4 regions of the Hymenobacter psoromatis genome follow, and region 3 is predicted to be linked to each of the others. Evidence: riboswitches for the same ligand, from Rfam matches in the RefSeq annotation. Region 3 holds a riboswitch; each other region holds the start of a gene.
The links. A riboswitch is a leader RNA that binds a small molecule or an ion and turns the genes downstream of it on or off. The one in region 3 is predicted to bind S-adenosylmethionine.
Positions count from the first base shown of each region.

Region 1: linked by a shared signal. The riboswitch ahead of LC531_RS03975 (phosphoadenylyl-sulfate reductase) and the one ahead of LC531_RS15955 (peroxiredoxin-like family protein) in region 3 are both predicted to bind S-adenosylmethionine.
Region 2: linked by a shared signal. The riboswitch ahead of LC531_RS03150 (homoserine dehydrogenase) and the one ahead of LC531_RS15955 (peroxiredoxin-like family protein) in region 3 are both predicted to bind S-adenosylmethionine.
Region 4: linked by a shared signal. The riboswitch ahead of LC531_RS10075 (amino acid permease) and the one ahead of LC531_RS15955 (peroxiredoxin-like family protein) in region 3 are both predicted to bind S-adenosylmethionine.

Region 1 covers NZ_JAIFAG010000001.1:939,196-946,924, forward strand. The annotation lists gene LC531_RS03955 (assimilatory sulfite reductase (NADPH) flavoprotein subunit) at 1-1,464, opposite strand, end outside; gene cobA (uroporphyrinogen-III C-methyltransferase) at 1,593-2,399, opposite strand; gene LC531_RS03965 (sulfate adenylyltransferase subunit 1) at 2,479-3,774, opposite strand; gene cysD (sulfate adenylyltransferase subunit CysD) at 3,945-4,841, opposite strand; gene LC531_RS03975 (phosphoadenylyl-sulfate reductase) at 4,985-5,740, opposite strand; SAM riboswitch class I at 6,020-6,113, opposite strand; gene pruA (L-glutamate gamma-semialdehyde dehydrogenase) at 6,330-7,729, opposite strand, start outside.
Region 2 covers NZ_JAIFAG010000001.1:746,386-754,114, forward strand. The annotation lists gene LC531_RS03135 (xanthine dehydrogenase family protein molybdopterin-binding subunit) at 1-1,777, opposite strand, end outside; gene LC531_RS03140 (FAD binding domain-containing protein) at 1,783-2,808, opposite strand; gene LC531_RS03145 ((2Fe-2S)-binding protein) at 2,822-3,409, opposite strand; SAM riboswitch class I at 3,760-3,877, shown strand; gene LC531_RS03150 (homoserine dehydrogenase) at 4,010-5,242, shown strand; gene LC531_RS03155 (Gfo/Idh/MocA family oxidoreductase) at 5,272-6,309, shown strand; gene LC531_RS03160 (GNAT family N-acetyltransferase) at 6,389-6,694, opposite strand; gene LC531_RS03165 (hypothetical protein) at 6,861-7,343, shown strand; gene LC531_RS03170 (hypothetical protein) at 7,349-7,696, shown strand.
Region 3 covers NZ_JAIFAG010000001.1:3,700,922-3,708,650, reverse strand. The annotation lists gene LC531_RS15975 (S66 peptidase family protein) at 1-802, opposite strand, end outside; gene LC531_RS15970 (alpha/beta hydrolase) at 1,018-2,259, shown strand; gene LC531_RS15965 (homoserine O-acetyltransferase family protein) at 2,270-3,298, opposite strand; gene LC531_RS15960 (O-acetylhomoserine aminocarboxypropyltransferase/cysteine synthase family protein) at 3,395-4,780, opposite strand; gene LC531_RS15955 (peroxiredoxin-like family protein) at 4,844-5,542, opposite strand; SAM riboswitch class I at 5,921-6,038, opposite strand; gene LC531_RS15950 (OmpA family protein) at 6,262-6,918, opposite strand; gene LC531_RS15945 (alpha/beta hydrolase) at 6,995-7,729, opposite strand, start outside.
Region 4 covers NZ_JAIFAG010000001.1:2,325,913-2,333,641, reverse strand. The annotation lists gene LC531_RS10090 (Gfo/Idh/MocA family protein) at 1-519, shown strand, start outside; gene LC531_RS10085 (HD domain-containing protein) at 528-1,175, shown strand; gene LC531_RS10080 (hypothetical protein) at 1,165-2,010, opposite strand; SAM riboswitch class I at 2,184-2,317, shown strand; gene LC531_RS10075 (amino acid permease) at 2,542-3,999, shown strand; gene LC531_RS10070 (TIGR03643 family protein) at 4,097-4,378, shown strand; gene LC531_RS10065 (oligosaccharide flippase family protein) at 4,435-5,907, opposite strand; gene LC531_RS10060 (DUF7033 domain-containing protein) at 5,938-7,305, opposite strand; gene LC531_RS10055 (glycosyltransferase family protein) at 7,317-7,729, opposite strand, start outside.

The sequences.
Region 1 (7,729 bases), 2.8 Mb from region 3:
GTTACCAAACAGCAGCCAGTTGCGCCCGGCCGCGCCCAGCTCCACGCGCTCCTCCACAAAAGCCCGGAACGGCGCCACGCCCGTGCCCGCGCCCACCATAATGAGGTCCGTGTCGCCGGTGGGGGGTAGGCGGAAATATTCGTTCTGCTGCACATACACCCGCGCCTCGTCGCCCACCGCCACGCGGTCGGCCAAAAACGATGAGCACACGCCGTGCTTGCGGCGGCCGTGGGCCTCGTAGCGCACGGCGCTCACCGTGAGGTGCACCTCGTCGGGGTGGGCCAGCAGGCTACTGGCGATGGAGTAGGCGCGGCTGGGCAGCGGCCGCAGCGTGTCGGCCAGGGCCTGGGCGGTGAGCTGGTCGGTGGGAAAATCGGTGAGCAAATCGGCCACGTCGCGGCCGTAGAGGTAGGGTTGCAGGCGGGCCGAATCGGCCAGCAGGCCGTGCAGCTCGGCGTGCGGGGCCAGGGCAGCGTAGCGCTCCAGTACGTCGCGGGTCAGCACCGTCAGCTCGCGGCGGCTGGCCAGCGCGGCGGCCAGGGGTAGGCTTTCGTCGCCGAGCCGCACCGGGGCCATGTCGCTGAGGCGCGAGGCCTTTAACACCTCCTCTACCAGCGGGTTATGGTTAACGGGCACCACCGCCAGCGCGTCGCCGGGCGCGTAGCGCAGGCCCGCGCCCGCCAGGTCCAGCTCCAGGTGGTACGTCTCCTTGTCCGAGCCGCGGCCATTGAGCTGAATGCTGTCGAGCACCCTGGCCTGCCAGGGGTTTTCGTGGGTGTATTCGGCCGCCGGGAGGGGGGTAGGGGCCGCGGCCACGGCCGCGCCTCCAGCCCCAGCCGTGGCGGCGACACGCGCAGTAGCCGCGCCGGCCAGCACGTCCAGCACGGCGTCAATCCACTGCGCGGCGGGCGCTTTGAAGGCCACGTCCACATCCACGCGGTCGAGCAGGCGCGTGCCGCCCAGCTCGGCTAGCTTTTGGTCGAAGTCCTTGCCCGTCTGGCAGTAGTGCAGGTAGCTTTTGTCGCCCAGCGCCAGCACCGCGTAGCGCAGCTTCGGCAGCTTCGGCGCCCGCGAGCCCGTGATAAACTGGTGCAATTCCTCGGCGCTGACCGGCGGCTCGCCCTCGCCGTGCGTGCTCACGATGACGAGCAGATTCTCCTCCTGCGCCAGCTGCCGGGGAGGGTAGTCGTTCATGTCGCGCACCTCCGCCACCAGGTCGCGCGTAGCGGCGGCCGCGGCCGCCTGCTCGGCTATTTTCTTGCCGTTGCCAGTGTGCGAGCCGTAGAGAATAGTAAGCTTTTGGGTGCCTGGCGTGGCCACGGCCCCGGCTACGGCCGCCTGGCCGGCCCCGGCCGCCTGGCCGTAGAAATAGCCGCTCAGCCACGCCAGCTGCTGCGCCGTGAGGCCACGGGTAAGCTGCTGCAAGCTGGCCTCATCGAGGGCGGGCGGAAGAACAGGAAGCATAAGATTGAGGGTAAATACAGAATTTAGGAAGTCAGTTTTTTTAGCGAGTTAAAAGTTAAAAGTGAAGAGTTAAAGCACTTTCATCCTGAATTTTAACTCTTCACTTTTAACTAAGTAAGGGCCGTGCGTCAGGCCACCTTGGCGTAGGGCTCCAATTCGCGCAGCAGGTGGTTGAGCGCGGCCGGGGCCTGATTGCCCTGCCGGGCCAGCCGCACCACGTCGCCCAGCACAATCACGGCCGGAGCCGCCAGGCCCGCGTGGGCGGCCCGCGCGGCGATGTCGGCCACGGTGCCGATGGCGGCGCGGGCGGTGGGTAGGGTGGCGTGCTGAACCACGGCGGCCGGCACGTCGGCCCCGCCGTAGCGGGCAAACAAGGCCGCGATTTCGGCCAGGCGGCTCAGGCCCATCAGGATAATCGTGGTGGTGCGCGGCGAGCGGGCTGCCTCCAGCAGCGCGCCCGCCAGCTGCCCGTCGGCGGTGGTGGCGGTCAGCACCCGGAAGCCTTCGCTCAGCCCGCGGTGGGTAGGCGGAATGCCCAGGCTGCCCGCCGCCGCCACCGCGCTGCTGATGCCCGGCACGTACTCGGTGGCCAGCCCGTGCGCCTCGGCGTGCAGCATCTCCTCGCGGCCCCGGCCAAACACAAACGGGTCGCCGCCCTTCAGCCGCACCACGTGGCCGCGGCGATAAGCCCACCGCACAATCAGTTCGTTGATTTCTTCCTGCGAATAAGCCTTGAAGCCCAGCCGCTTACCCACGAATACCAGCTCGGTGCCGGGCCGGGTGTGGGCCAGCAGCTCGTCGTTGGCCAGCGCGTCATACAGCACCACGTCGGCCGCGGCCAGCACGCGCGCGCCCTTCAGCGTCAGCAATTCGGGGTCGCCGGGGCCGGCTCCCACCACCGTCAGGCGGGGTAGGAAAAGAGGCGAATTGGTCATAAGGTTTTTGTGCTTAATGCCTTTATTTGGAGACGTTTGCCGTTGCGAGCAAAGCGAAGCAATCGCAAACGATTACTAATCAGATAGAAAATGCCGGCTCCACTGGAATCTCCTGCGTGAAATACTCGGGGTCGGTGGCGGCCACCAGGCCGGCGGCCAGGGTAGCGCCGGTTTGCTCATCCACCAGGATGAAGGCGCCGGTGGCGCGGTTCTGGCGGTACTCGTCCACTACCAGGGGTAGGGCCGTTTTGAGGCGCACCCGCACGATGTCGTTCAGTTTGGCCTCGTCAGTGCCCTGGCTTTCAAAGGTTTCGATATCGGTTTTCTGCAAAATGGTCGTCACCGACGCCTTCACCACGGCGGCGTGGTGCTGCACCAGCAGCTTGCGGCCGGCGCGCAGCGGGCGCTCATCCATCCAGCACAGCGTGGCTTCCAGCTCGCGCACCACCGCCGGGTGGGCGCTCACGGGCACGATGGTGCTGCCGCGGCTCACGTCCACATCGTCGCGCAGGCTCAGCACCACGCCCTGGGGCGCAGTGGCCGAGGCCACCGCCTTTTGGTCGATTTCAATGACGTCAATCACCGTTTCGAGGCCCGAGGGCCACACCCGCACCCGGTCGCCCACGCGGTACGTACCGCTCTGAATACGACCCGCGTAGCTCCGGTAGTCGGGCAGCTCTTCCGTCTGCGGCCGAATGACGTACTGCACCTGAAAGCGCGGCTCGTGGGGGTTCGCATCGGCCGGCACGGGCACGCTCTCCAGGTGTTCCAGCAGGCTCGGGCCGTGGTACCAGTCAATGTGCTTTGAGCGCTTCACCACGTTGTCGCCGTGCAGCGCGCTCAGCGGAATGGCCACCACGTGCGCCAGCTTCAACTGCCCGGCAATTTCCTGGTAGTCAGCGACTATCTGCTGAAAAACGGCCTCGTCGTAGCCTACCAAATCCAGCTTGTTCACGGCCAGCACAAACTGCCGGATGCCCAGCAGCGAGGCCAGCAGCGTGTGGCGGCGCGTCTGCTCAATCACGCCCTGGCGCGCATCCACCAGCACAATGGCCAGGTCGGCGTTGCTCGCGCCGGTCACCATGTTGCGGGTGTACTGCACGTGGCCCGGCGCGTCGGTGATGATAAACTTGCGGCGGGGGGTAGTGAAGTACTTGTGCGCCACGTCAATCGTGATGCCCTGCTCGCGCTCCGCCTTGAGGCCGTCGGTGAGCAGCGCCAGGTCCACGTCGGTGCTGTTGGTGGCGTTACGCTTCTTTTCCAGCGTCGCCAGCACGTCGAGCGACACCGAGTCGCTGTCGTACAGCAAACGGCCGATGAGCGTGCTCTTGCCGTCGTCCACGCTGCCGCAGGTAATAAATCGGAGAATATCCATGAGGTGAATTTATAATCGTCTGTCATTGCGAGCGCAACGAAGTGGAGCGCGGCAATCTTTCCTTAATCGTTGGAAAAGACAGGATAGTGAAAATTGAATTGGTGTGTGCAGATGACAAGGAAAGATTGCCGCGCTCCACTTCGTTGCGCTCGCAATGACAGACGATTAGCTTAAAAATACCCGTTCCGCTTGCGGTCTTCCATGCCGGTTTCCGACAGGTTATCATCGAGCCGCGTGGCGCCGCGCTCGCTCACTTTGGCTAGTAGCAGGTCCTGAATAATGTCGTCCACCGAGGCCGCGTCGCTCTCCACGGCGGCCGTGCAGGTGGAGTCGCCCACGGTGCGGAAGCGCACGCGGCGGTTTACTATTTCGTCGGTATCGTCGAGGTTCAGGTGCTCACTCAGGCCCAGTAGCTGGCCGCTGGGCAGCACCACGCACTGCCGCTCGTGCGAGAAATAAATCTCGGGCAGCGCTATTTTTTCGCGCTGAATGTAGTTCCACACGTCCAGCTCGGTCCAGTTCGAAATGGGAAACACGCGCACGTTTTCGCCCTTCCGAATGCGGCCGTTGTAGATGTTCCACAGCTCGGGGCGCTGGCGCTTGGGGTCCCACTGGCCAAAGTCGTCGCGCACCGAAAAAATGCGCTCCTTGGCGCGGGCCTTCTCCTCGTCGCGCCGCGCCCCACCGATGCAGGCATCAAACTCAAACTCCTCAATAACGTCGAGTAAAGTGTACGTTTGCAGCGGGTTGCGGCTCGGATACTTGCCGCCCGGCTCGCGCAGGCCGCGCGCCCTGATGGTGTCCTCCACCTTGCGCACCACCAGCTTTTCGCCCAGTGAAGCAACCAGCTTATCGCGGTAGGCGATAATTTCCGCGAAGTTGTGGCCCGTATCAATGTGCACGAGCGGAAACGGAAACTTGCCCGGCCGAAAGGCCTTCTCCGCCAGCCTCGTCAGCGCAATCGAGTCCTTACCCCCCGAAAACAGCAGCGCCGGCCGCTCAAACTGGCCCGCCACCTCACGCAGAATGTGAATAGCTTCGGCCTCTAATCTATCTAGGTAATCCATTGTTTTTAATAATTTATAAGCCGTCTGTCATTGCGAGCGCAGCGCGGCAATCTTTCCTGCACACTAGGGTTAGTAATCAAATGAGAGCGAACGACCAGGAAAGATTGCCGCGCTGCGCTCGCAATGACAGACGGCTTGGTTCTTCAGTTAATAGCTTCCACCACCGGGTCAAGTCCTTGGTGCTCAGTGGTGTCGTGCAGGCCGCATTCCTTGGCGTCGGCGTTTTCCCACCACCAGCGGCCGGCCCGAAAATCCTCGCCCGGCCGGATGGCGCGGGTGCAGGGCGCGCAGCCAATGCTCACGAAACCCTGCTGGTGCAGCGGGTTGACGGGCACGCCGTGCTGCTGCGTGAAGGAGAGCGTGTCGTCCCATGTCCACTCAAACAGCGGGTGCACTTTGATGAGGCCGTGGCCGGCGTCCCACTCCACCGGGTGCATGTGCTGGCGGTTGGCCGACTGCTCGGCCCGGATGCCGGTGAGCCAAATCTGCTGCCCCGCCAGGGCTCGCGCCAGCGGCTCCACCTTGCGGATGTGGCAGCACTCCTTGCGGTTAGCTATACTCTCGTAAAAGCTATTCGGGCCCTTCGCCGTCACCAGCGTCTCCAGGCTGGCCGCTTGCGGCGCAAATACTTCAATGGGTTGCTCGTAGCGCAGCAGGGTTTTGTTCCAGGTCGAATACGTTTCCTGAAAATTGCGGCCCGTGTCGAGCGTAAATACCCGCACGGGTAGCTCATTGGCAAAAATGAGGTGGCTCAGCGCCTGGTCTTCTAGCCCAAAAGACGTCGAAAATGACACCCGGCCGGGAAAATGCCCGGCCACGGCCCGAATAATTTCCAGCGCGGAATGCCCGGCCAAGTTGCGGCGCAGGTCAGCGACCTGGGCCGCAAGGGTACTATCCATGATGAGAGAGGGGTAGGGATTTCCGTGGGCCAGCTACCGCTAAAAAAGCGGCCGGACACGCGAGGCTGCTCCCGCCAGACCACACTGGCCCGGAGAAGCATTAAAAACCCAAATGAGGAGGTAGCCTACTGGTTGTGAAAGCGGTGGGGCGTGCTAGCAGCCCCGCATAGCTCCCGTGCGCATTTGGCCAGCCCCTGCCATACAACAACACCCATGCTGTAAAGCAGCAAGCGAAGTGGTCGTAAAGCGGGGGTTAATGGAGCAGCACACGGCAACTTGTTTTTATATGTCCAGGACTTGGCACCATTCCAGCAAGTAGCTGGGGGTTGCCGGCGTTTCGTCGAGCCTGTCTCTCCACGCCTCTTTATAAAAACAATCCTTCTGGTAAGAGGAATTGATGCCACAAAGGTAGAAGCGGAATTTTGGTAATTCCAAATAAGCCGGCGAAATCCCGAAAAACAACGGGCGGCTTCTCGTCAGAGAAGCCGCCCGTTGTTTTTGACTGCGGTATAAGCAGGGGGTAGGGATTTTGTTTTGTAGCATAGGCTTTAGCCTGTGCGTGCGCCCTACGCACAGGCTAAAGCCTATGCTACAAGCCCTTATCCAAGTTCAGATTCTCTTGGGGCTCAGCGCCCATAAATGGATAAGGATATTCCACCGGCGGATTAAACGTCTCCTTAATGGCGCGCGGCGACACCCAGCGCTGCAAGTTGAGCAGCGAGCCGGCCTTATCATTAGTGCCCGAGGCGCGAGCCCCGCCGAAAGGCTGCTGGCCCACCACCGCGCCGGTTGGCTTGTCGTTAATGTAGAAATTGCCGGCCGCGTTCACCAATTTCTTGGTAGCCAGGTCGATGGCGTAGCGGTCCTGCGAAAAAATAGCGCCGGTGAGGGCGTAGGGCGAGGTCGAATCCACCAGCTCCAGCGTCTGCTCAAACTGGTCGGCATCGTACACAAACACCGTCACCACGGGCCCAAAAAGCTCCTCGCACATCGTCACGTATTTCGGGTCTCTGGCCCTAATCACGGTCGGCTGCACGAAGTAACCTTTCGACTTGTCGTGGTGGCCGCCCACCACGATTTCGGCGTCGGGGCTGGCCTTGGCCTCGTCAATAAACTTGGCCAGTTTATCAAAGCTGGCCTCCGTAATCACGGCGTTGATGAAGTTGGTAAAGTCCTCGACATCACCCATTTTCATCGACTCCACGTCCTGCTTCACGTAGCCCAGAATCTCATCAGCCAGGTTGGAAGGAAGATAAACGCGCGAGGCCGCCGAGCACTTCTGGCCCTGGTACTCAAACGCGCCGCGCGAGATGGCCGTGGCCACCGCTTTGGCGTGAGCTGACGGGTGCGCCACGATAAAGTCTTTGCCGCCCGTCTCGCCCACAATGCGGGGGTAGGACTTGTAGCGGTGAATATTCTGCCCAATCTCCTGCCAGATAGTCTGGAACACCTTGGTCGAGCCCGTGAAGTGAATGCCCGCAAAGTCGCGGTGCTTGAAAATCACGTCGCCGGCCACCGGCCCATCCACGTAAATGAGGTTAATAACGCCCGCCGGCACGCCGGCTTCGATGAACAATTCCATCAGCACCTGCGCCGAATAAATCTGGGGGTAGGCGGGCTTCCACACCACCACGTTGCCCATGAGCGCCGCCGAAACCGGTAGGTTGCCGGCAATGGAGGTGAAGTTGAACGGCGTGAGCGCAAACACGAAGCCCTCCAGCGGCCGGTGCTCCAGGCGGTTCCACATGCCGGGCGACGACTCGGGCTGCTGATGATATATTTCCTGCGCAAAATACACGTTAAAGCGCAGAAAATCAATTAGCTCGCACGCCGCGTCAATCTCGGCCTGAAACGCATTCTTGCTTTGGCCCAACATGGTCGCCGCGTTGATGCGGGCGCGGTAGGGGCCGGCCAGCAGCTCAGCGGCCTTCAGGAAAATGGCGGCGCGCTCTTCCCAGGGCAAGCCGGCCCAGGCCGTGCGGGCGGCCA
Region 2 (7,729 bases), 3.0 Mb from region 3:
CCTCGCCGCTGGCTTGTAGAATATCCTGGATGGCCACCGACATGCGGATGTCCTCGTTGGCGCGAATGTGGCCGTCCACGAACTGCACGTTCTCGAAATCGAGGCCGTCCAGTGGGGATTTGTCCATCTTCTGGGCCAGCTTGAGCAGCTTCTTGCCTACTTCCTCGCAGGCGTTTTTTACGGCCGCGCCGACTGAGTTGGCGGTCCAGGAGCCACCTTGAATAGGGGCGGTGGGGTATTCCGTATCGCCCAGGTTGAACTTCACCTGCTCCATGGGCAGGCCCAGGGTTTGGGCGGCCATCTGGGTCATAATCACGTAGGTACCCGCGCCCTGGTCGTTGGTGGCGCTGTTTACGGTGAGGGTGCCGTCGGCTTTCAGGATGGCCTTGGCGGCGGCTTTTTGCATGGAGGCATCCCAGCAGCCGGTGGCCATGCCCCAGCCCACCAGCAGGTCACCGTCGCGCATCGAGCGGGGCTCGGGGGTACGCTGGTCCCAGCCGAAGCGGGCGGCGCCTTCGTGGTAGCAGTCAAGCAAGCGCTTGCTGCTGAAAGGCTTGTTCTCGGTGGGGTCCTCGTAGGTATAGTTCAGCAAGCGGAACTGCAAGGGGTCCACCTTGGCCTCATACGAGAGCTCATCCACGGCGCTTTCGATGGCAAACGAGCCGGTGGCCGCGCCGGGGGCGCGCATGTCGGCGGGCGTATCCACGTCGAGCCGGGCCAGTTGGTAAGCAAACTTGCTGTTGGGCGTTTTATACAGAATGCCCGACCAGTTGACCACCGTTTCGGTTTCGGCCTCATACTGCGAGGTTTCGGCAAACGCGTTGTGCTCCAGCGATTGCAGGTAGCCCTGGTCGTCGGCCGCCAGCTTGATGTCTTGAATGGTGTGCGGCCGGTGGCCCAGGCCAAACATCTGCGAGCGCGTGAGCGACACCCGCACCGAATGCTCCAGCTCCAGCGCGGCCAGCACCCCCAGAAAAACCTGGTACTGCGGCCGCAAGCCCGCGCCAAAACCGCCGCCGGTGAACTTCGAAATAACTCGCGCTTCCTCGTTGCTCAGCCCAAAAATCTTGGCGAGGTATTGCTGCACGTTGGGCGCACCCTGCGTTTTGTCGTAGATTTTCAACTTTTTACCATCGCCCAGCCACTCTACGGTGGAGGCAAACATCTCCATCGGGTTGTGGTGCTGCGCGTGGTGTGTGTACTCGCCCGCAATCTTATGCGGTGCCTCGGCGTAGGCCTTGTTGGCGTCGCCCTTGGGCTTGGGAGGGGGTAGGAAACCGGTTTTGCCCTTGGGCGCGTCAAAGGCTTCGCCGCGCGCTTTTTCAAGGTCGGTGTTGTGCTCGGCCACCTCGTATTCTACCCGCAGAATGGACGCCGCATAGCGCGCCAGCTCGAACGTTTCGGCAATGACCAGCGCCACCGGCTGCTGGCTGAATAGGATTTCGGCATTGTGCAGCGGCCGAAACGGCGAGCCGCCGGGCGCTACGTCATCTTTGTAGGAGCGGTCGAACCAGGCCAGCGAGGGCACATTCTCGTACGAAAATATCTGCTTCACGCCGGGTAGGGCCAGCACCGGCGCGGTGTCGATTTTTATGATTTTGCCCTTCGTGATGGGGCTGGTTACCACGTAGCCGTACCACAAATCGGGCACGTTGAATTCGGCGGCGTAAGTGGCCGAGCCCGATACTTTGGCCGGGCCTTCGGGGCGGCTGATGGGGCGGCCCACTACGTCGGAGTTCAGGCGTACGGTGGGCGGGGTGGCGATAGTCTGACTCATATAGCTTACGGATTAGAATTTAGGAAAGCGGTTGAATCAAGCTCCTGGCTCATCTCGGTGGCCTGCTTGAGGGCGCGCACGATGGCGCGGCGACCCAGCTCGATTTTGAACGAATTAGGCCCGTAACCCTTGGCCTCGGCAAATACCTTGGCTGCCACCTGCCGAAACAAATCGGGCGAAGCCGACTGGCCTTCCAGCATCTTTTCGGCCTCCTGGTCGCGCCAGGGCTTGTGGGCCACGCCGCCCAGCGCAAAGCGGGCCTTTTTGATGGTGTTACCCTCCATTTCCAGGCCCACCGCCACGCTCACCAGCGCAAAGGCGTAGCTGGCCCGGTCGCGCAGCTTGAGGTAGGTAAAGTTCTTCTCAAACCCGCGCTTGGGCAGGTCGATGGCCGTTACTAGCTCACCAGGCTTCAGCGTGTTGTCCAACTCCGGCTGGTCGCCCGGCAGTCGGTGAAAGTCCTCAAACTTGATGGTACGCTCGCCGGCGGGGCCTTCCACACGCACCACGGCCTCCAGTGCCGCCAGGGCCACGCACATATCGGAGGGGTGGGTAGCGATGCAGCTCTCCGAGGTACCCAGCACGCCGCACACCCGGTTGAAGCCCCCGATGGCCGAGCAGCCGGTGCCCGGCTCGCGCTTATTGCAGGGGGTAGCGAGGTCGTAGAAATAGTAGCAGCGGGTGCGCTGCAAGAGGTTGCCGCCGTCGGTGGCCATGTTACGCAGCTGCGGCGTGGCCCCAGCCAATATCGTCTGGCTCAGCAGGGGGTAGCGCGCCTGCACCTGCTCGTCGTAGGCAGTGGCCGAGTTGGTGGCGAGGGCGCCCAGGCGCAGGCCACCATCGGGCAGCGCCTCGATGCGGCTCAGCGGCAGGTGGCCGAGGCTGGTGAGGTGGGTAGGGCGGGCCACGTTGTACTTCATCAGGTCGATGAGGTTGGTGCCGCCGCCCAGATAGGCGGCGCCGTCGTGGCTGGTATTATCGGCCACGGCCGCCTGCACGGCCTCGGCTTGGGTGAGGGTGAAGCTGTTCATAAAGGGCTGCTAATTAGTTGACTGAGCTGGCGGCGGTGGGCTGCGCTGGAATGGTAACCAGCGTGCCGTTATCGACCACCACCTTACCATCGCACAGCACTTCCATCACGGCCGACAGAATATTGGTGTAGGCTCCGCAGCGGCAGAGGTTGCCGCTCATCAGCTCGCGCACTTCGTCGGCGGTTTTGGCGCGGCCCTCGTTGATGAGGCCCTGGGCCGAGCAAATCTGGCCAGGGGTGCAGTAGCCGCACTGAAAGGCGTCGTGGTCGATAAACGCCTGCTGCAAGGGCGAGAGGTTGTCGGCGCTGCCCAGGCCCTCAATGGTCTGAATAGCCTTGCCTTGGTACACCGTGGCTAGGGCCAGGCAGGAGTTGATGCGCTGGCCATCGACGAGCACGGTGCACGAGCCGCACTGGCCGTGGTCGCAGCCTTTTTTGGTGCCGGTCAGGTTCAGGTACTCGCGCAGGGCGTCGAGCAGGCTGGTCCAGGGCGCGATGTGGAGGGTGTGGTCCTGGCCATTCACGCGCAGCGTCACGGGCTGGGTGGGCACCAGGGCAGGCGGCGTTTTATCGAGCAGCTGTTGGATGAAATGTGGGCTCATACAGCGGTAAGTAAGAAATAGTGGCTTTGGCAGCCGGGAGTTTACAGTGCTAATCCCTACGCATCAAGAGGTTGGTTTGATGTTTTTATTAGTCTAAATAAGCGTATCAACTAATCTTAAGGTAGAATTAAGTCTTGAAAATCAATAGTACAGCTTGTTTGCTGCCGAGCTAGATTATTTGCAAAAAGGCCGTATCAGCCTACGTGCTATAAGTCGTTGTATTCGAGCGGGTATAGCGCACTCTTTCACGGGTGCCTATGCTCTGGCCGGTGGTCGGCGGCCTCCCTACCCCCTTCGCTCGGCCCGAAGCCGGCGGCCGGGCTACCTTTACGGCGCTCCCTCACCGGGGGCCCTTATCAAGAAAGGCGGAGGGACAGGCCCTGCGATGCCTTAGCAACCGGTAGCAATACGAGGTGCTAATTCCTGTTTCGAGGCGCGGCACCAGCCCGGCTCGGAAGAAGATAAGCCAAAAGTGCCCGCGTTGGCGGTAGCTCTTCTGACTTGTCGGGAGGGCTTTTTTTAAGCTTTTCCGGGAAGAAAACTTGATGCGTGGCTGGGTGGGGGAGGAGTCGTTTTAGTCCGCTACCCCCTTCTTTTTATATGACCCGCACCAACCTCCACATTGGTCTTTTTGGCTTTGGCGTCGTGGGCCAGGGCCTGCACGCCGTGCTGGAACGCACGCCCGGCCTGCGCGCCCGTATTGGCCGCATCGCGGTGAAAAACCGCCAGAAGCACCGCTCGCTACCCGCCGGGCTATTCACTTTCGACAAAAATGACCTGCTGGCCGACCCCGACCTCACGGTTATTGTGGAGCTGATTGACGATGCCGACGAAGCCTACCTCATCGTGAAGGAAGCGTTGTGGCGCGGCAAAGCCGTGGTAACGGCGAACAAAAAAATGCTGGCCGAGCACCTGCCCGAACTCATTGAAATTCAGCGCCAGACTGGCACGCCCCTGCTATACGAGGCGGCGGCCTGCGCCAGCCTGCCCGTCATCCGCAACCTAGAAGAATATTACGATACCGACCTACTGGAATCGGTGGAGGGCATTATTAACGGCTCGACCAACTACATTCTCACGGCTATGAGCCGCGACGGGCAGCCCTACGCCGCTGCCCTGGCCAGGGCGCAGGAACTGGGCTTTGCTGAAAGCAACCCGGCCCTCGACGTGGAGGGCTTCGACGCCCGCAATAAGCTGGTGCTGCTGCTGGCCCACGCCTTCGGTGCGGTGGTGGCCCCGACTGATTTATTGGCTGTGGGTATCACCGGCATCAGCGAGCGGGCCACGGCCTACGCCCGCGAGCAGGGCCTGATAATCAAGCTGGTAGCGGAGGCGCGGCGGCTGCCCGGCGGCGGGCTGGCGGCGGCCGTGCTACCCACCCTGGTGCGCCCCGGCCACGAGCTGGCGGGCGTGCACGACGAGTTCAACGGTCTCGTGATGCAGAGCGGCTTTGCCGACCGGCAGTTCTTTCTGGGGCGCGGGGCGGGGGCGTTTCCCACCGCCTCGGCCGTGCTCAGCGACCTCTCGGCGCTCACCTACGGCTACCGCTACGCCTACAAGAAAATTCATCAGCATGCTCACCTCGCCCTCGCCCCCGATGCGGCCGAAGTGGACGTGCTCGTGACCTTCGGCACCGAAGCCGCGCCCGACAAGGCCGATTTTAGCGCCGTGCACGAAGAGCTTCGCTCGGCTACGCGGGGCAATTACCTCACCGGCACCATCGGGCTGGGCCAGCTGGCGCGGGCCGCGTGGCTGCGTGCGCCTGGTGTAGGCGTGGTGCGGCTGGCCGCGCCGCTGCGGGCCGCTGTGGCGGTTCCCGAGCTGGTAGCTTAGCGCCCCAGCCGCGCTGCCTACATTTGGGCATGACCCCTACTTCTTCCGATTTGCCCATTGTCACGGGTTTGCTGGCCTACGGCATGTCCGGCAAGGTATTTCACGCTCCCTTTCTGGCGCTGCACCCCGGCTTCGAGCTGCGGGCAGTGGCCGAGCGCCACGAGCAGCGCATGGTCGCCGACTACCCTGGCATCATTTCCTGCCCCAGCACCGAGGCACTGCTCACCGACCCGGCCATTGAGCTGGTGGTGGTGAATACGCCCAACGATACCCACTACGACCTCAGCCGCCAGGCGCTGCTGGCCGGCAAGCACGTGCTGCTAGAAAAGCCAGTGGCTACCACCGTGGCCCAGTGGCACGAGCTAACCGCCCTGGCCCGGCAGCAGGGGCGCCGGCTGCTGGCCTATCAAAACCGGCGCTGGGATACCGACTTCGGCGCCGTGCGCCGGGTAGTGGAAAGCGGGCAGCTGGGCCGCCTCATCGAGGTGCACTTTCGCTATGACCGTTACCGGCCGGCCATCGGGCCCAAGGTATTTAAGGAAACCGACCGGCCGGGGGCGGGCCTGCTCTTCGACTTGGGGCCACACCTCGTGGACCAGGCCATCAGCTTGTTTGGTAAGCCGTTGTCGTTTGAGAAAACGCTCGGCCGCCATCGCTACGGCACGCAGGTACCCGATTATTTTGCCATCCAGCTGCACTACCCCCACGACCTGAACGTGTGGCTGACCGCCGGCATGCTCGTGGCCGACCCCGGCCCCGCCTTCGTGTTGCACGGTACCCTGGGCAGCTACCGCAAGGACCGCACCGACCCGCAGGAAGCCCAGCTGCTGGCCGGCATCAAGCCCGACAACCCCGCCTACGGCCACGAGCGCGTGGCCGACCAGCCCGGCCGCCTCGTGCTCGCCGACCCCGCGGGCCACAACCACTTGCTACCCCCCTTGGCCGACGTGGCCGCGCCCAGCAGCTACCTCGGGCTGTTTGAGGCTGTGTACCAGGCCATCCGCCACGGCCAGCCCTACCCCATCACCGATGAGGAGCTGGAGTGGCAATTGGAGGTAATAGCGTGATGAGGGCGTAGGGAAAGAACGTCATGCTGATGAAGGAAGCAGCTCACCCGCGTAAGTAATCAATGCCGTTTGAGGTTAGTTACGCGGGCGAGCTGCTTCCTTCGTCAGCATGACGTTCTTTCCCTACTCCCTGCTCCCTATTTTTTTGCACATAAGCCTGCATAAATTCGCAGCTGGTGCGTACACGCAAGTGCTGCTGACGGGCGTAGGCCAGGCCGGCCTGGGCCAGCTGCTCGGCTAGGCCCTGGCCGCGCTGCGCCTCGGGTACGAAGGTGTGCACGAAGTCAATAACGCCCGGCTCGGGCAGGGTATACACCAACTCGGCCGGCTGGGCGGCGGGGCCGCTGGTGAAGCGGTTACCCGCCGCATCGTGTTGAATAGCCATTAAGGAGGGGGGTAGGGGGCCGTGAGCGGGCCCGATGGAACGCCGCTTTACGGCGATGCCGCAAAAAACGCGCCCCCAACCCGGAGAATCAGCAACGCGAACCGGCCAAATGCAGTAAACAGGCAGCTAGCCGCTGGCTGACTTTCCCACCGACCTTTTTCTTCCCATGAGCACTTCCCCTGCCTCCGATTCGGCCGACCGCGACCAGCGGCCCGCCGGCCAACAGGACCGCGCCGCCACCGCCCACCTCAACCCCGACGAGCAAGTTACCCAGGCCGAGGCGGGCACCCCGGCCTACGGCGATTTTGGCAAGCCCAACGAAACGGAACCTGCCACGCCCCCAGCCAGTAATGACGGTAGCAACGATAACCCCGACGAATTCAGCGAGCTTCGTAAGCCTGCTACTCCACCCACGGCTTCCCAAAACCCCGGCTACCAGCCCAACGGCGAGCCCGATGCGCCCAGCGCCGGCCCCCAGCGCGGCCACGCTAAGCAAAATGAGGACCCCGAGTCAGTAGTAGCTGCGAAGGATGCCGATGCCGACGTGCAGCGCACTGCTTGGGCCGACGATGACCGCCGCTACGCCGGGGGTAAGCCCCACGCTACCTGGCAAGAAGTAAACGACCAGGAACACCCTAATAAAGACTAATTCGTATGGCCTCTATCCCGCAAGTAGCCCCCGGCAACGACCTCAATGGTAAAGCCGCCGCTCAACCCAAAAATGAAGACTCAAAAGACGCGCGTACCGCCACCGAAAAGGAATCGGACATCTTCCTGAACCGCGAAACGGCCGGTCAGGTTTTCGACGACAACAGCGGCCAGCAAATGGCCGACATGATGGACGATTCGATGCGCTCTGATATGCAGGCCCCGATGGGCCCCGCACCCGCTTCGGCCGAAAACATGCCCGACGAGCTATCGAATCCCAGCGAAGCTAGCTTCACGCTTCCCGAAACGCAGCACCAGGGCAAAACCCTGACTGCAGAAGGCGACGCGGAATAGCCTCCGCTAAGTTATACGAAGAGCCCGTGGCCA
Region 3 (7,729 bases):
CCACGGGCCAGTCGTAGTGCAGCGCGTAGTGGTGAATAATCTCGTTCACCGTTTGGCCAAAGGGCACTACGTTGTCTTTTATCTCGGAAAAATGACCCACCACCAAGCCGGCCAGGCCGGCGAGCTGGCCGCTGCGATGCAGGTGCAGTAGCATCCGGTCGAGGTGATAGAGGTACTCATCAAGGTCTTCGATAAATAGGATGCGGCCCACGAAACTGGCCTGCGACGACGTGCCGGTGCTGGTGTGCAGCAGGCTCAGGTTGCCGCCCACTAGCTCACCGGTGGCCGTGCCGGGCCGGTTGAGGGGGTAGGGCGGCGCGGTGTACCTCACCGGCTCACCAAATAATACGCGGCGCAGGCTCTCGACCGCCGCCTCGCCGCCGGCCTGCCCAAAGAGCACCGGCATCACGCCGTGAATACTCTGGTAGCCCAGCCGCAGCAAGTGGCTGTTGAGCACGGTGATATCTGAAAAGCCTACTACCCACTTAGGCTGCTCGGCAAAGTGGCGAAAGTCCAGGGCATCGACTAGGCGGGCGGTGCCATAGCCGCCACGGGCGCAGAAAATAGCCCGGATGGCCGGGTCGTCGAGCTGGTGCTGAAAGTCGCGGCGGCGCAGGTCATCGTCGCCGGCAAACTGGTGGTGCGCCGCGTCGATGCTCTCGCCCAGCACTACCTCCAGGCCCCAGGCGCGCAGCATTTGCATGGCCGGCTCGATTTCAGCAGTGCTGATTTTGCGGGCCGGGGCCACCAGCGCCACGCGCTGGCCAGCTACCAAAAACGGCGGAGCAATGCTAGAAGACATAAGCAAAAGCAGCGGCCATAATCAGCCGCTAGTGTACAAAGAAACCACCGGGCGGTGGGTAGCGCCGCGGCCCCATCCGCCCGGCGCGGTTTCGAGGCCCGTGAACGCTGGCCCCGAAACTGGGCCGGACTGTCATTGCCAAGCTAGCCGGCGGGCGTATCTTCCTGCTCCAACCTATTCGCCGCTTGGCAATCACTTTTTTTACTCGCTACTTTATGAAATCACTTTTTCGCCTTTTGAGTGCGTTGCTGCTGCTGGCCGGCCCCGGCCGGGCGCTGGCGCAAGTTGCCCCGCCTGACACCACCGGCGGGCGCTACTACCAGCCGATTTTTACCAACGTCACGGTTACGAGCAACGTGGCCTACGGCTCGGCTACTACTTACCTGGGTGCTACCCAGCAGCTGCTGCTCGACGTGTATCAGCCCACCGGCGACACGGTGGCGCGCCGGCCGCTGCTCATTTTCGCGCACCAAGGGGGCTTTGTAACGGGCTCAAAGACAGATGCCTATATGGTAAGTATCTGCACCCGTATGGCGAAGCTGGGCTACGTGGCGGCCAGCATCGAGTACCGGCTGCTCTTCCCGCTGACGGGCATCGCCGCGCCCGCCGATACGGTGGGCTTGGCCCAGGCCGCCATCCGGGCTATGCAGGATATGCGGGCCGCCGTGCGCTTTTTCCGCCAGGATGCGGCCACCGCCAAGGCGTACCGCGTGCACGGCGGCTATATCGTGGTGGGCGGCTCGTCGGCCGGGGCCTTCGCAGCCCTCGAAACCGGCTACCTCGATAAGCCCAGCGAAGTGCCCACCTACGTCGGCCTGGCCGCGCTGGGTGGCATTGAGGGCACCGGCGGCAACGCCGGTTTCAGCAGTGCCGTAGCCGCCGTCATCAGCCTGAGCGGGGCCACTGAAAGCCCGAGCATCATCGAGGCCGGCAACGCGCCATTGTGCAGCGTGCACGGCAACGCCGACCGCACGGTACCCTACTTCCAGGGTAAAATCGGCTCCCTGCTACCCCCCAAGTACGTGTACGGTAGTGGCCGCCTTAACCCCCGCGCCACGGCCGTGGGCATCCGCAACACCCTGCGTACCCTCCAGGGCGCGGGCCACATTCCGTTCGAGAATAACGCCCAGTACGCCGACACAGCCTTCTGGACCATTCGTGATTTCCTGCGGCCGATTCTGCGACTGCCCGGTACCGCGCTGGCGGCGCGCTCGGCCGCAACGGCCGCGCCCCTGGCCTCGGCCTACCCCCTGCCCGCCCGCGACTACGTGCAGCTGGCCCTACCCCCCACCTGGCGCGCGCTTGGCGAAGCCGACCTGCTCGACCCGCTGGGCCGCGTGGTGCGCCGCCTCGCACCCACGGCCCAACTCTGGCAGGTGCCGCGCGGCGGCCTGGCCGCCGGCAGCTACTGGCTACGCTTCGCCGGGCAGGTTCCGGTACGGGTAGTATTTGAGTAGGGGTAGTTGATTAACAATCAACTACCAAATAAAACCGCTCTAACTGCTCGCTTATTTGCTTGGTTTCCAGCAGAAAGCCATCGTGCCCGTAGTCTGACTCTAGCTCGCCATAGCTGGCCCCGGCGATGCCCTGGGCCAACTCGCGTTGCTCATCAAGGGGAAAAAGCACGTCGGACGTGATGCCCAGCACCAGCGTGTGGGCCCGGATGCGGGCCAGCGCCGGCCCTACCCCCCCGCGGCCGCGGCCCAGGTGGTGGGTGTCCATTGCCCGGCTCAGGGTTACGTAGCTATACGCATTGAAGCGGGCCACGAGCTTGTCGCCCTGGTAGCGCTGGTAGCTACTGGCGCGGTAGTCGCGCAGGCGTGGGTCGGCCTCGTCGTCAGTTTGGGTGGCATTATAGGCCGCGTAGCCGCGATAGCTAAGCAGGGCCACGGCGCGGGCGGCGCGCAGGCCCGCGCTACCCCCCTCCGGCGCGTGGGCCAGGTAAGTAGGGTCGGCCTCGATGGCCAGTCGCTGCGCCTCATTAAAAGCAATGCCCCAGGCCGAATGCCGGGCATTGGTAGCAATAACTACCAGGTGCTGAATAACTTCGGGCTGGGCCACGGCCCATTCTAAGGCCTGCTGCCCGCCCAGCGAGCCGCCGATGAGCGTGTGAATACTGCCTAGCCCCAGGTGCTGCCGCAGCGCCTCATGCGCCGCCGCCAGGTCGCGGATGGTGAGCAGCGGAAACGCCTCATAGCGCGGCGCGCCGGTGGTCGGGTCGGAGCTGAGCGGGCTGGTACTGCCGTAGCACGAGCCCAGCACGTTGGCGCACACGATGTACCAGTGGGCGGGGTCAAAAAAGCAGCCCGGCCCAAACAGGCCCGCCCACCAGTCCAGCACGTCGGCGTTGGCCGTCAGGGCGTGGCACACCCACACCACGTTGTCGCGCGCGGCGTTGAGCTGACCCCAGGTGCGGTAGGCCACCTGCGCGCCGGCCAGCGCGGCCCCGCTCTCCAGCGGCAGGGGGGTAGGGAGGGGAAAAGATAACTCGGGCATAACGGCGGATAGGATAGCGGGCGAGGGAAAGGCACTACAACGCAAAATGGTGCCCCCGCCCAAAGGCAGTGGCACCATTGCTAAGAGCTTGATAATCTATACTTCGAGCGGTTGGGCGTGCTCCGGCTCGGGCTCGGGAATTGTATCCACAGCCTCGTCCTTCCCCTTAGGCACGGCGGCCGTAGCGGCGGCGATGGCCTGCGCCAGGTCGGCGAGAATATCCTCAATGTGCTCGATGCCCACCGATAGGCGCAGTAGCGTAGGCGTGACGCCCGAGGCGTGCTGCTCGGCTTCGCTCAGCTGCTGGTGGGTAGTGGCCGCCGGCTGAATAATGAGCGTCTTGGCATCGCCCACGTTGGCCAGGTGGCTGATGAGCTTCAGGTTATCAATCAGGGCCGTGGCCGTTTCCTTGCTGCCGTGCAGCACAAACGACAGCACTCCGCCGAAGCCGCGCTTCAGGTACTTGGCCGCGTTTTTATGGTGCGGGCTGCTGGGCAGGCCGGGGTAGTTCACGCTGGCCACTTCGGGCTGCTGCTCCAGCCACTGCGCTACTTTGAGAGTATTCTCCACGGTGCGCTCTAGCCGCAGACTCAGGGTTTCGACGCCTTGCAGCAGCAAAAACGAGTTGAATGGGCTTTGTGCGGGGCCAAAGTCGCGCAGCCCTTCTACCCGCGCCCGAATGATGAAGGCAATGTTGCCAAACGGCCCGTTTTTACCAAACACGTCGTTGAAAACCAGCCCGTGGTAGCCCTCGCTGGGCTCCGTAAACTGCGGGTACTTGCCGTTGCCGAAGTCGTAGGTGCCGCCGTCCACAATCACGCCGCCGATGCTGGTGCCGTGGCCGCCAATCCACTTCGTGGCCGACTCCACCACGATGTTCGCGCCGTGCTCCAGAGGCCGGAACAGGTAGCCGCCCGCCCCGAACGTATTATCCACCACCAGCGGAATATCGTGCTTCTTGGCCACCGCCGCCAGGCGCTCAAAATCGGGCACGCTGAACGCCCCGTTGCCAATGCTCTCGACGTAAAGGGCGCGCGTCCGGTCATCAATCAGCGCCTCGATGCTGTCCACATCGTCTCCTTCGGCGAAGCGCGCCTCGATGCCAATGCGCTTGAACGCCACCTTAAACTGGTTGTAGGTGCCGCCGTAGAGGTAGGAGCTGGAAACTAGGTTATCGCCGGGCTGCAGGATATTGTTGAGCGCGATAAACTGCGCCGCCTGCCCCGAGCCCACGGCCAGCGCCGCCACCCCGCCTTCGAGCGCCGCAATGCGCTGCTCAAACACGTCGGTAGTCGGGTTCATGAGGCGGGTGTAAATGTTGCCAAACTCCTTAAGGGCAAACAGGTTAGCACCATGCTCCGCGTTCTTAAACACGAAGCTGGTGGTTTGGTGAATGGGCACCGCCCGCGAGCCGGTGGTGGGGTCGGGCTGCTGCCCGGCGTGCAGTTGCAGCGTCTCGAAATGAAGGGTTGGAGTAGCCATGAGAAGAAGAACAAAAAGATATTAAAGCTGAAAATCAAGTAGAAGTAATGCGCAGTTGCTAGTCTAAGCCGGCACAGTGGCTGGTAGTCGCGCCAGCTCGGTCAGCAGAGCGGCCGGGTCGGGCCGGTGCTTAAAATTGGCCTCCACCTGCGCCCAGGCAATCAGGCCGTCGGGGCCAATGAGGAAGGTGGCCGTAAGCGGCAGCTCATCGTCGGCAGTGCCATTGTAAGCGGCCAGGTCGATGCCGACGCTGCGCAGGGTGTCGGCCACGTCAGCCCCTACCCCGTAGGCCAGGCCGTACTGCCGGGCCACGGCGTTGCCGGCATCGCTCAGCACCGGAAAGGTTAGGTCTTTCTCGTTGGCCGTCAGGCTGGTAAAGTCAGGCGTTTGGGGCGATATAGCTACCAGCGTGGCCCCGTGGCGGGCCAGTTCGGGCAGGGCCAGCTGGTAGGCGCGCAGCTGCACGCTGCAAAAGGGGCACCAGTTGCCGCGGTAAAACGTGAGCACCACTGGGCCTTGCTTCAGCAGCTCAGCCAGGGTCTGGGGCTGGCCGCTGGCATCGGGCAGGGTGAAGTTGGGCGCTGGCTGACCGGCGGCTAGGGCGTGGCGGGCAATGCCGGCAGCTTCGGTGCGGGCGATGCCCGCGTCGATGCCGCGTGCAGCGGCGGGGGGTAGGGCGGTGGCCAGGTGCTGAGCCGTGGCGGCCAGGGCCTGCTGAAAAGCCGACGCGGAAAATAGGGAAGCGGAAACGGGGGCAGACATAAAAAAGTTGAGGAAAAACAACGGCGGGAAGAAGGGTTTTTAAGCTTCGTGCTGCTGGCTGTTTGGCGGCTTCCGGGAAGTTGTTTCTCAGGTAGTCTTTTTAAGAATGCTTGGCAGTCAATAGATTGGCTTCTGCCAATCACGCCAAGCTGCCTGCGCCGGGGCTAAGCCAGCCGGCGGCAACACTACCCACGAAAAGAAGCGGAGCAAACAGCGCCGAAAGCGTTAGCCTCGGCAACAACAGCACCCGCGCATTCGCCGCATGGCGGGGGCCGGGCCGGCCACAATAGCTAGCAACAGGTTTTCCGGGCCGAGCGCTAAAGCGGCGGCGGCGGAGCGGGGGGTAGCGAAAAAAGTGGGGTGTGCCATGTGGTACTCGGTTTATAGCCCCCCAGGCCGCACACAGCGGCTACCGGGGTAGGAATTGGCACCTTTCAGCGGGTGAAGGTTGCCAGCGGGTCACGGAGCCTAATCTCTCGCCGCTTCTGTATAAAACATCTCAAAACTGCCCTGCCTGCTACGGGGAAGTACCGAATTGGTACGGGCAAAGATAGGAGCCGCGCCGTAATTCCCAAATTTGTCCGAAAAAAAGTTGGCGGCCTGCTACCAAAAAAAGAGGCTGCCCCACCGGAACAGCCTCTTTTTTGGCAATAGCGCAGCAAAATTCTAATTTTCAGCGCGTTTCCGCGCCAGCTGCTTCATCTGCAAAGTCTGCGGTTTTAGCGCACGCGCACGGCAATCTCCACCCGGCGGTTTTCCTGGCGGCCGGCGGCCGTAGCGTTGGTCGCCACGGGCTGCGTTTCGCCAAACGACTCGGTGGTGAGGTGGTCTGCCGGTAGCTTGTCGGTCGTCACCAGGTAGTTTTTTACGGCCTCGGCCCGCTCCTTACCCAACTCCTTGTTATAAGCCTTGTCGCCGCGCGCGTCGGCGAAGCCCAGTACGCGCACGTCTTTGCCAGCGTAACGCTTGGTAATAGATTCGCTGATTTGCTTGAGTGCTGCCGCGGCACTCGACTTCACAACAGCCTTATTGGTATCGAAAAGCACTTTTTCATCGACACCATACACCTGGTAGTCTTCGTTGCCGCGCACCGTGACGCCCGAGAGGTTGACTTCGGGCAGTTTCACGTCGGCGAGCTTGGCCTTAGTCATGTCGAAAGCATTGCTAATAGCAGTGCCAGCCTTGCTGGCGGTGCTATCAATGGCACTGGCCGCGCCAGCGGCCACCTGGCCGGGAGTAGCGCCCGTGCGGGCTACTACGGCCGTATCGGCGGTAGCCTCCCCGAGCGTATTTTTCTCGTCCGATTTTTTGAGGTTGTTGCAGCTGCTGGCCAGCAGAAGCGTCGCAGCTAGCAAGGAATAAGTGATTTTGGTCATGAGGGTAGGTAAGAAAGCGTAAAGTCAGCCCAAGGCTAACTGGGAAAGAACACGCTCCCTTACGAGTACTTAGGCGTTAGTGTTGAGCCTGAATTCCGGCCCCCGGCGCGGGCGGCCCACCCGTTTGGGCCACTACCCAGGTTCGAATGGCCTCTTGCGCGGCGGGTGAGAAGACGGCCTGCGGCTCGCCCGCCACGATGGGCCACTGGTCGCGGTCGGCCTGAAATAAGTGATTGACTCCCGGTAGCTTATGGGTCGTTACGTCCTTATTGCCTTTGAGCCCTTTGACCAGTACCGCCAGGTTATCATCGGGATTGAGCAGCTGGTCGGTGCTGCCGTAGAGCAGCAGCACGGGGCACGCCACCTGCGGCAAGCTCGCGGCCGGATTAGAAGACAAAAAAGCCCGGTAGGGCACGGTCGTCAGCTCGGCGGCCCGTGCCTGCGCGGTTGTTTCATCGAGCACCGGGTTATCCTTCTTCAGCATCTCGGCCACGATGGCCCGCGCCTGGCTGCGGTTGATGGTTTGCCGGATAGCGTCGATGATAAGCTGGTAGCGCTTAAGCGCGCCCGCCAGCTCGTTGGCGGGCATTTGCAGGTTGCGCAGGGCTATTTCGCGCTGTTTCATGGCAATATCGCTGCCCAGCAGGCCATTGGGGGCCAGCCCTACCACGAAGGCGGGGGGCTGCGAGCCGGCGGCGGCCAGTAGGGCCACGTTGCCTCCTTCGCCGTGGCCCACCAGGCCCAGCTGGCTCGACAGCAGCTCGGGGCGGGTGCGCAAAAAAGCCAGCGCCGCTTGGGCATCACCCACCAG
Region 4 (7,729 bases), 1.4 Mb from region 3:
GGCGGCTGGAAGGGCACGCAGGCGCTGGATGGCGGCACGCTCTTCACCCAGTTCAGCCATTTCGTGGATTTGCTCTACTGGGTGTTTGGCGATATTACTAACATCACGGCCCGCTTTCGGGACTTCACGCACGCCGGCATTACCGAGTTTGAGGACAGCGGCCTGGTCACCTTCGACCTCGTGCGGGGGGGTAGCGGCACGCTCAGCTACAGCACCGCCGTGTGGGACCGCAACCTCGAAAGCTCCCTCACGGTGGTGGCCGCCCGCGGCTCGCTCAAAATCGGCGGTCAGTACCTCGATAAAGTGGAGTATTGCCACCTGCAAGATTACGCCCTACCCCCCCTGCTGCCCACCAACCCCGCCAACGACTACGGCCCCTACCAGGGCTCGGCCGCCAACCACGTGCAGGTGATTGAAAACGTGGTGGATACGTTACAAAAGCGCAGCTTCGCCACTACCAACGCGCTCGAAGGCCTGAAAGTAGTGGAGATAATCGAACGCATTTACGCCCTGCGCTAACTTGCCGCATGACTACCGATTTGGCCGCCCACTGGCACACCCTCCTTACCCCGCTGCTACCCGATTATGCCCGCCGCGAAGCTGAGTACCAGCGGCTGGTTGTCGCCTATTCGGATACCAGTCGGCACTACCACAACCTGGTGCACATCGCCAAGCTGCTGACGCAGGTAGCCCGCTTCCCGGTGCAGGATGCGACGGTGCTCAACCTGGCCATCTGGTACCACGATGCCGTATACAGCGCTCTGCGGCACGATAACGAAGCCCAAAGCGCCGACTGGGCCCTGCAGTTTCTGCCAGAAACCAGCCTCGAACCCGCCCGCCAGGCCCGCGTGGCTGACCTCATCCGCCGCACCCAGGACCACACCCAGCCCCAGCCGCCCGACGATGCCGACCTGCTGCTGTTTCTGGACGCCGACCTCAGCATCCTGGGCGCGCCCGAAGCGGCGTATGGGGACTATGCCCGCCAGGTGCGCCGCGAATACCACCTCGTGCCCGACCTGCTCTACCGCCCCGGCCGCCGCCAGGTGCTGGCCAAGCTGCTCGCCGCACCGGTGCTTTTTCACACCCCGAGTCTCCGCGCCGAGCTCGACGCGCCCGCCCGCCGCAACCTGCAAGCCGAGCTAACGGCCTGGGAAGAAGGTAACTTTAATGCTTAGTAGCCTGCGATTTAGCAATACGCTCATACGCCTTGCGCGTGAGGATTAGCAGCTGCTTCTTTTCCAGGTTGAAGAAGGATACGTAGTCTTGGCTCATCACCACGAGCTGCGTGCAGCCGGGCGGTGGGTAGAGCAGCGAATTACAGATGTCGGTGGCCGTGATGTAGGGATGGGCCGGTAGATGCGTGTGAAACATTTCCTTGATTTCTTTCTGCTCGATACTTTGGCTCATGGGCAGATAGGTGCTGTGCAAGCGCTCAGTGGCCGTGAGCCGGCCCGATTTATCGAAGGTTAGCAGGTGGTCGTTGCCGATGGGAACGATGCCGGCTTGCTGAGGGCCGGTTAGCACGTATACCCGCGTACCCGCTGGGCCGTCGAGCAAATCCAGGTTCAGCGACGTATTGGCCGGCACGGGAAACTCGTTGCGGTCGGCGTTGATTTTATCCAGCGCCGCTTGCCGAATACCAAACAAGCGCGCTTCGGTGGTCGTGAATGCGCCCACTGGCTGAAAATGACTGGTTTCGACGCGCACGTCCTGGCTAAGAAAAACGTAGCTGCCGATGAGCGGCGTGCCCGCACCGCCAGTCGAGCCCTTGGCCCAAAAAACAGTACATACCGAATCACCTCGAAAATAAGTGAGGTAGCCCCCAATTTGACTGCGGTCGATGGTAGTGGCCAGCATCAGGTCGGTGGCCACCCAGGAGGCGCGCTCCGATTGATACAGCTTCAGGCCCTCGGCCAAAATAGCCTCGGTGGGCGGCTCGGCGTTGGGCGAAGCCGAGGGGGTAGGGGCGATTAGGCCCACGAAGGCCATGAAAAGAGAAAGGTAGGCCACAGGGCAGACGAGTAAGGATTAAGACTAGGGCTTGCCCACGCACACTTAATGCCAGGCCGGCATGTAGGCCCCGAAAGCTTGCCAATATACCGGCCCACCGGCTTACGGCCCACCAAATCTTCACCCGCCGCCGTACCTTTGCTCCGTCGAACAGGCCTACCCGGCCCCGCTTGTTTTTATAAAGAGGCGCTGAGAGACAGGTTCTGCGACGCACCGGCACCCGTAGAAAGGCATTAGCCAACCCCCGACCCCGCGCGGAACGGTGCCAACCGAACCGGCCGCCAAACTATGGCGGCCCCAATAAAAGCCAGTGGCTCCTTCTGTTTTTTCGCCCGTTTATCGCAGTTTTTTTAGCGTTGCTGCCCCGTGGAGCCGGCGACGGGGGGTAGGCTGTTGTTGCTGAAAGTCAGCGGTGCGTCAGTAAGTTTTATCTGTTTTTTAGAGGGTTGACCAAGGCTGGCCGGGCGCGAATGCGTACCGGTCAGGCAAGTCAGTACAAGCCCGGAGTAGCCCTCCGCGCTACGTTAGTTTATGCTGAAAAAATCACTGGAGCTGCTGCGGCAGGAAGCGGCCGAGTCGGGCGCAGGAACTCTCAAACGAACGCTCAATGGCCTGAGCCTCATTGCCCTGGGGATTGGGGTTATCATTGGGGCGGGGCTGTTTTCGCTCACCGGCCTAGCGGCGGCCAACCACGCCGGGCCGGCCGTGACACTCTCCTTCGTAGTGGCGGCCGTGGGCTGCGCGTTCTCGGCCCTGTGCTACGCCGAGTTTGCGGCGCTGGTGCCGGTGGCGGGCTCGGCCTACACCTATTCCTACGCCACGATGGGCGAATTATTTGCCTGGATAATCGGCTGGGACCTTGTGCTCGAATACTCGGTGGGCGCCGCCACAGTGGCCATCAGCTGGTCGCAGTACCTCCTAAAATTTCTGGAAAAATATGGCCTGCACCTGCCCGCCCGCTTCGTGCTGTCGCCCTTCGAGTCGGCCACCCTACACGACGGCTCGGTGGTGCACGGCTACGCCAACGTGCCGGCTATGCTGGTGGTGCTGGCCATTACGGCGGTTATTATTCGGGGCACGTCGGGTTCGGCGTGGTTCAATGCGCTGGTAGTAGCTTTGAAAGTGGTGGTGGTTTTGGTATTTATTGCCTTGGGCTGGAAATACATCGACCCGGCCAATTACCATCCCTTCATCCCGGAAAATACCGGCAAGTTTGGCGAGTTTGGCTGGAGCGGCATTTTACGCGGGGCGGGGGTTATTTTCTTCGTCTTTATTGGCTTCGATATCGTAGCCACCATGGCCCAGGAAACTAAAAATCCGCAACGGAATATGCCCATTGGCATCTTGGGTTCGCTCATTGTCTGCACCATTTTATTCGTGCTATTCGGTTATGTGCTCACGGGCCTGGCAAATTATACCGAGTTCAAAAACAGCGCCGCGCCGGTGGCCATCGCCATTGAAAAAACGCCCTACGCCTGGCTCAGCGGGGCTATTATTCTGGCCATTCTCATCGGCTACACGTCGGTAATATTGGTCGATTTATTGGGGCAGTCGCGGGTATTTTTCTCGATGTCGAAAGATGGTCTCCTACCCCCCGCTTTTTCCCGCATCCACCCCAGGTTCCGCACGCCGGTCCAGTCCAATCTGCTGCTGGGCGCGTTCATTGCCGTATTTGCGGGCTTCGTGCCCATCAACATCGTGGGCGAAATGGTGAGTATCGGCACGCTGCTGGCCTTCGTGATGGTGTGCCTGGGTATTATTATTCTGCGCAAAACTGACCCCGACGCGCCGCGTAGCTTCCGCACGCCTTGGGTGCCGCTGGTGCCTATTCTGGGCATTATTACGTGCCTGGTCATGATGGCCAGCTTGCCTTGGGAAACCTGGCTGCGCCTGGCCGTGTGGCTGGCCATTGGGCTGGCTATTTACTACGGCTACGGGAAGAAACACAGTAAATTGCGGCAGGCGGCCGAAGGAAAAATACTGGAATAAATAGCCTATTAGGGGCATGCTGGCGAACATTTATACGCCCGATTACCTTATAAAAAGCCGCCCCGATAGTTTGCCAGAGCGGCTTTTTTAGTATTCTATGCCCGAGTCTCTCACCGCCCAGCAAATCGACCGCATTATTGAAATGGCCTGGGAAGACCGCACGCCCTTCGAGGCTATCTTAGCGCAGTTCGGCCTGGCCGAAGCGGAAGTTATTGTTTTGATGCGTCGCGAGTTGAAGCCTGCCTCCTGGCGCCGCTGGCGTGCCCGCGTGCAAGGCCGTGCTACCAAGCACCAAGCCAAAAGTGCCGTTGAAGGTGCCCGCTTCAAATCAGATTTGCAGCGGGTAATTACGGGTAATAAAATCTCAAAACGAGGATAGTTCAAGGGCTTAATTTCCTGGCTATTACTTACACGGAAATGATTTCAAATGCCAGTTTATTTCCCTACCCCCACCTTACGTGCTAACGCCGTTACTTCAGGTACCCAGCCGCTTAGCAGCAATCCTGCGCTGTAAAGTATCGTGAGCACCCCGCCGCGCAGCAGTAGCGTTAGCCAGATATTGGGGGGGGTAGGCAGCGCCCAGGCTATTACTGCCGAGCCGCCCGCCAGTGCTAGGATGTAGGCAATGCGCCGGTCAAACGGCTGCCAGCCGAAGCTGCGCCACACAAACCAGGTGCGTACCAGGTTGAGGGCCACCAGCGCCAGCGCATTTGAAATAGCTGCCCCCGTAAGGCCCAGCCGGGGAATCAATAAAGCATTGAGGATAATAATGCTCACTGCTAGCCCCACGTTGAAGAGCAGGTCATACCGGTAGCGCGGGCTCGTGACCACAATGATGCCGTTTACGCCCGTGATGCCGTCGGTGAGGCGGCCGGCCAGCAGCAGCAGCACCGCCACTGAGCCGGCGGCATATTCGGGCCGGTGAATGAGGCTGTATATAAAAGGCAAATTGAGCCCGATACCCAGCGCCAGGTAAGCGCCTAGCGCCGTGGTGAGGCGCGTGGTGCGGCGGTAAAAATCCTGCATCTTATCTGCTGCGCCGTCCTTCCAATACTCGGCAATGAGGGGGTAGGCGGTTTTGTACAAGGCCCGAAACGGCACCGCCAGCGCCATGCTGATATTGAGCGCGATGTTATAGATACCCGCGTCGGCAAAGCTGTGCGAACCCAGCATCAGTGAGTCGATGGTAACTAGCAGCGTGCCCGAAATATTACCCAGCAGCGCATAGCCGCCGAAGCGCACCAACTCGCCCACCGGCCGCACCCGCAGCACCGCCCGCGTGGGCCGCAAATGCAGCTCCCCAATAAAGCCTAAATACCCCAGCAGCAGCATCGAAATGAGCGCGTAGCAGCCCAAATACGCCAGCACAAACGTATCGAACGACCAGTAGCCCGCGCCATACAGCAGCGCCGAGCCCACGATGAGCAGGCGCTGGAGCACGTCGGTCAGAAAGGAGGAGAACGAGGTGTGAAACAGTGACTTGGTGTAAGCTTCGAGTAAGTTGTAGAGTAAAATGCACAGCGCCAAACCCAGCATTACGCCGTAGTGCGCGCCCAGCATCCCGGCATCGTGCGGGTACCAGCGCAACACTAGTGGCTGCCCCAGCAACAAAGCAACCACTACCCCGCAAAATACCCCCAGCGGCACGCCTAGCAGCAGCGGCAAAAATCCCGAATGTCCCGTCTCCCGGTTGCGAAAATAGGGAAAATACCGCAGCGTGGTGTTCGTAAAACCCAACGCCGACACCAGCGCGCCCATCGTGGCCAATGACACCAGCACCGACAGCAGCCCCAGCTGCGCCGGTGCCAGCAGTCGCGGCAGCACCAGCGTGGTATTGACGAAGCCAATGCCCAACCCGGCGTAGGAAATAAGTGTGTTGCGCAGACTCTGCCGCCGAACGATACCCAATTCGTTGAGTTAAAAGGTGAGAGTTAAGGATTAGCCAGGAGTTATTTCCTCGGCAATTTCGTGGCCGGTGAGGAAAGCCGCGCCCTGCTGCTGCAAATAGCCCATAATTTCGTGAAATTGTTGGGGGCCGTTCTGCGTATTGTTCGGGTCAAAATTCTCATTGTGCCAAAGAACAGTAGCTACGCCGCCGAATTTTCTTATTTCGGCAAATACGGGTTGTAAAAAAGGTAAAATTTCCTCTGGCACAAGCTGTAAGTAAGCTGGATGGTGCAGGGTAGTATCCATTACTACCAGCGGAATTTCCAGAAAAGTGGCCGCCCGCCCGGCAAAAAAATTAAAGGGATAAAAAGGTTGGCAATAACTGTTACGAAACCCTACGTGCTCGGCAAAACCCAACGTGCTATCATACCTGAAACCAGTTTCTTCTACCACGAAAATCGTGTAGCGTGGTGCCCAGCTCAGGTAGTGAAAGCGCAGCCCGCCGACTAAATAATTCGCCTCCGACTCGTCGCGCAATTTGAGCGCGTTGGTGGCCGTGCCGAGGCTGCCGTGCATGGCTATCTGGCAGCCCTGCTGGCGCAGGGCGTGGAAGCGTTGCCACAGCGCCGTAGTGAGTGGATAATCGGCGTTGGGCGTGCCGTTTAGGGCTTTTTCAGCGCTGGGTAAGATGAAAAAGGTAGATTTTGCTCCGTACTTGGCCGTGGCGGCGGCCACGGCCTCCAGGTTGTCCCAAGCGTCGGGCTGGGTCAGGTGCCGCCATAGCCGCTGGCCGAAAAGCCAGAATCTACCTTGCTGCAAAGCCGTTTTGGCGGGTGCTTTCCAGGCGCTGTGCAGGCGGTCTACATCGTGCGAGATGAATGCCGCAAACTCCGCCTGCTGGCTGCCCCAGCGGCGCAGGGCCAGCGCCTGGCCACCCACGTGCTCAATGGCCGTTTTTAGCACACTGAAATAATAGTTGACTACCGGCAGCATCACGAAATTATAGCTTCGCTGCACGCTCGCCGCGTAGGGAAAACGCTGATACTGGTCGCGCTCCGAGGAAAAATATTCTTGCCAGCCGCTCAATAAATAAAACGCCGCCGAAATAATATCCGCCGAAATAAAAACCTTGTGTTTTTCAAAAATAAGCAGTGGATTTTCGACTGAATTATCAAAGAAAAAAGGTACTTGCTGGCCCTGCCACTCGCGCCAGCACGGAGCGGGGGGGTAAGGGTTTATTTCGTTGAAGAAGTCGCCACTCAGGTCCGCTATTTCCACCTCAGGCCGTGTGGCCGGGTAGCCCACCGCCACGGCCTGTGCGCCGGGGTAGGCGAGAGTAAAATGCTGGAGCACGTAGGCCAGGCGCGTCTCCGCGGAGACGGGCACAGGGGCGGGCGACGGCAGAATGGGGGCGGGCATGAAGCCGCAAATTACGCGCCGCCGGGCGGGGTAGCCAACCATTCTGCCAGCCGGCGCAGGGCCAGTACTTGGCTGTGGCCTTCATCAGGCGTGCCCAGCGTGGCATTGTAGTAGGTCGCGCGGCGGTAGAGGTCGGGGGCCTTGTGCCGGGCCAGGCGGGTGAGGGCGGCGGCCAGTTCGGCGTGCGAATGTGCCCACTCGCTGAGGCCGTGGGCGGCGTAGCCGTAGTAGTCGGCCAGGGTGGGACTCGGCGAGAAGCGGTAGTACACGCTGGCCACGTTGAGCAGCGTGGCTTCGAGGTGAGTGCTGGTGTCGGCGGCCACCAGCGCATCGTGCTTTTGCAAAAACTCAAACACGTTTTCCTGGTGCGGGTCTGACCAGCGCAAGGGGGGTAGGGCCTGGCGCAGGGCGCTGAAATCGCGGC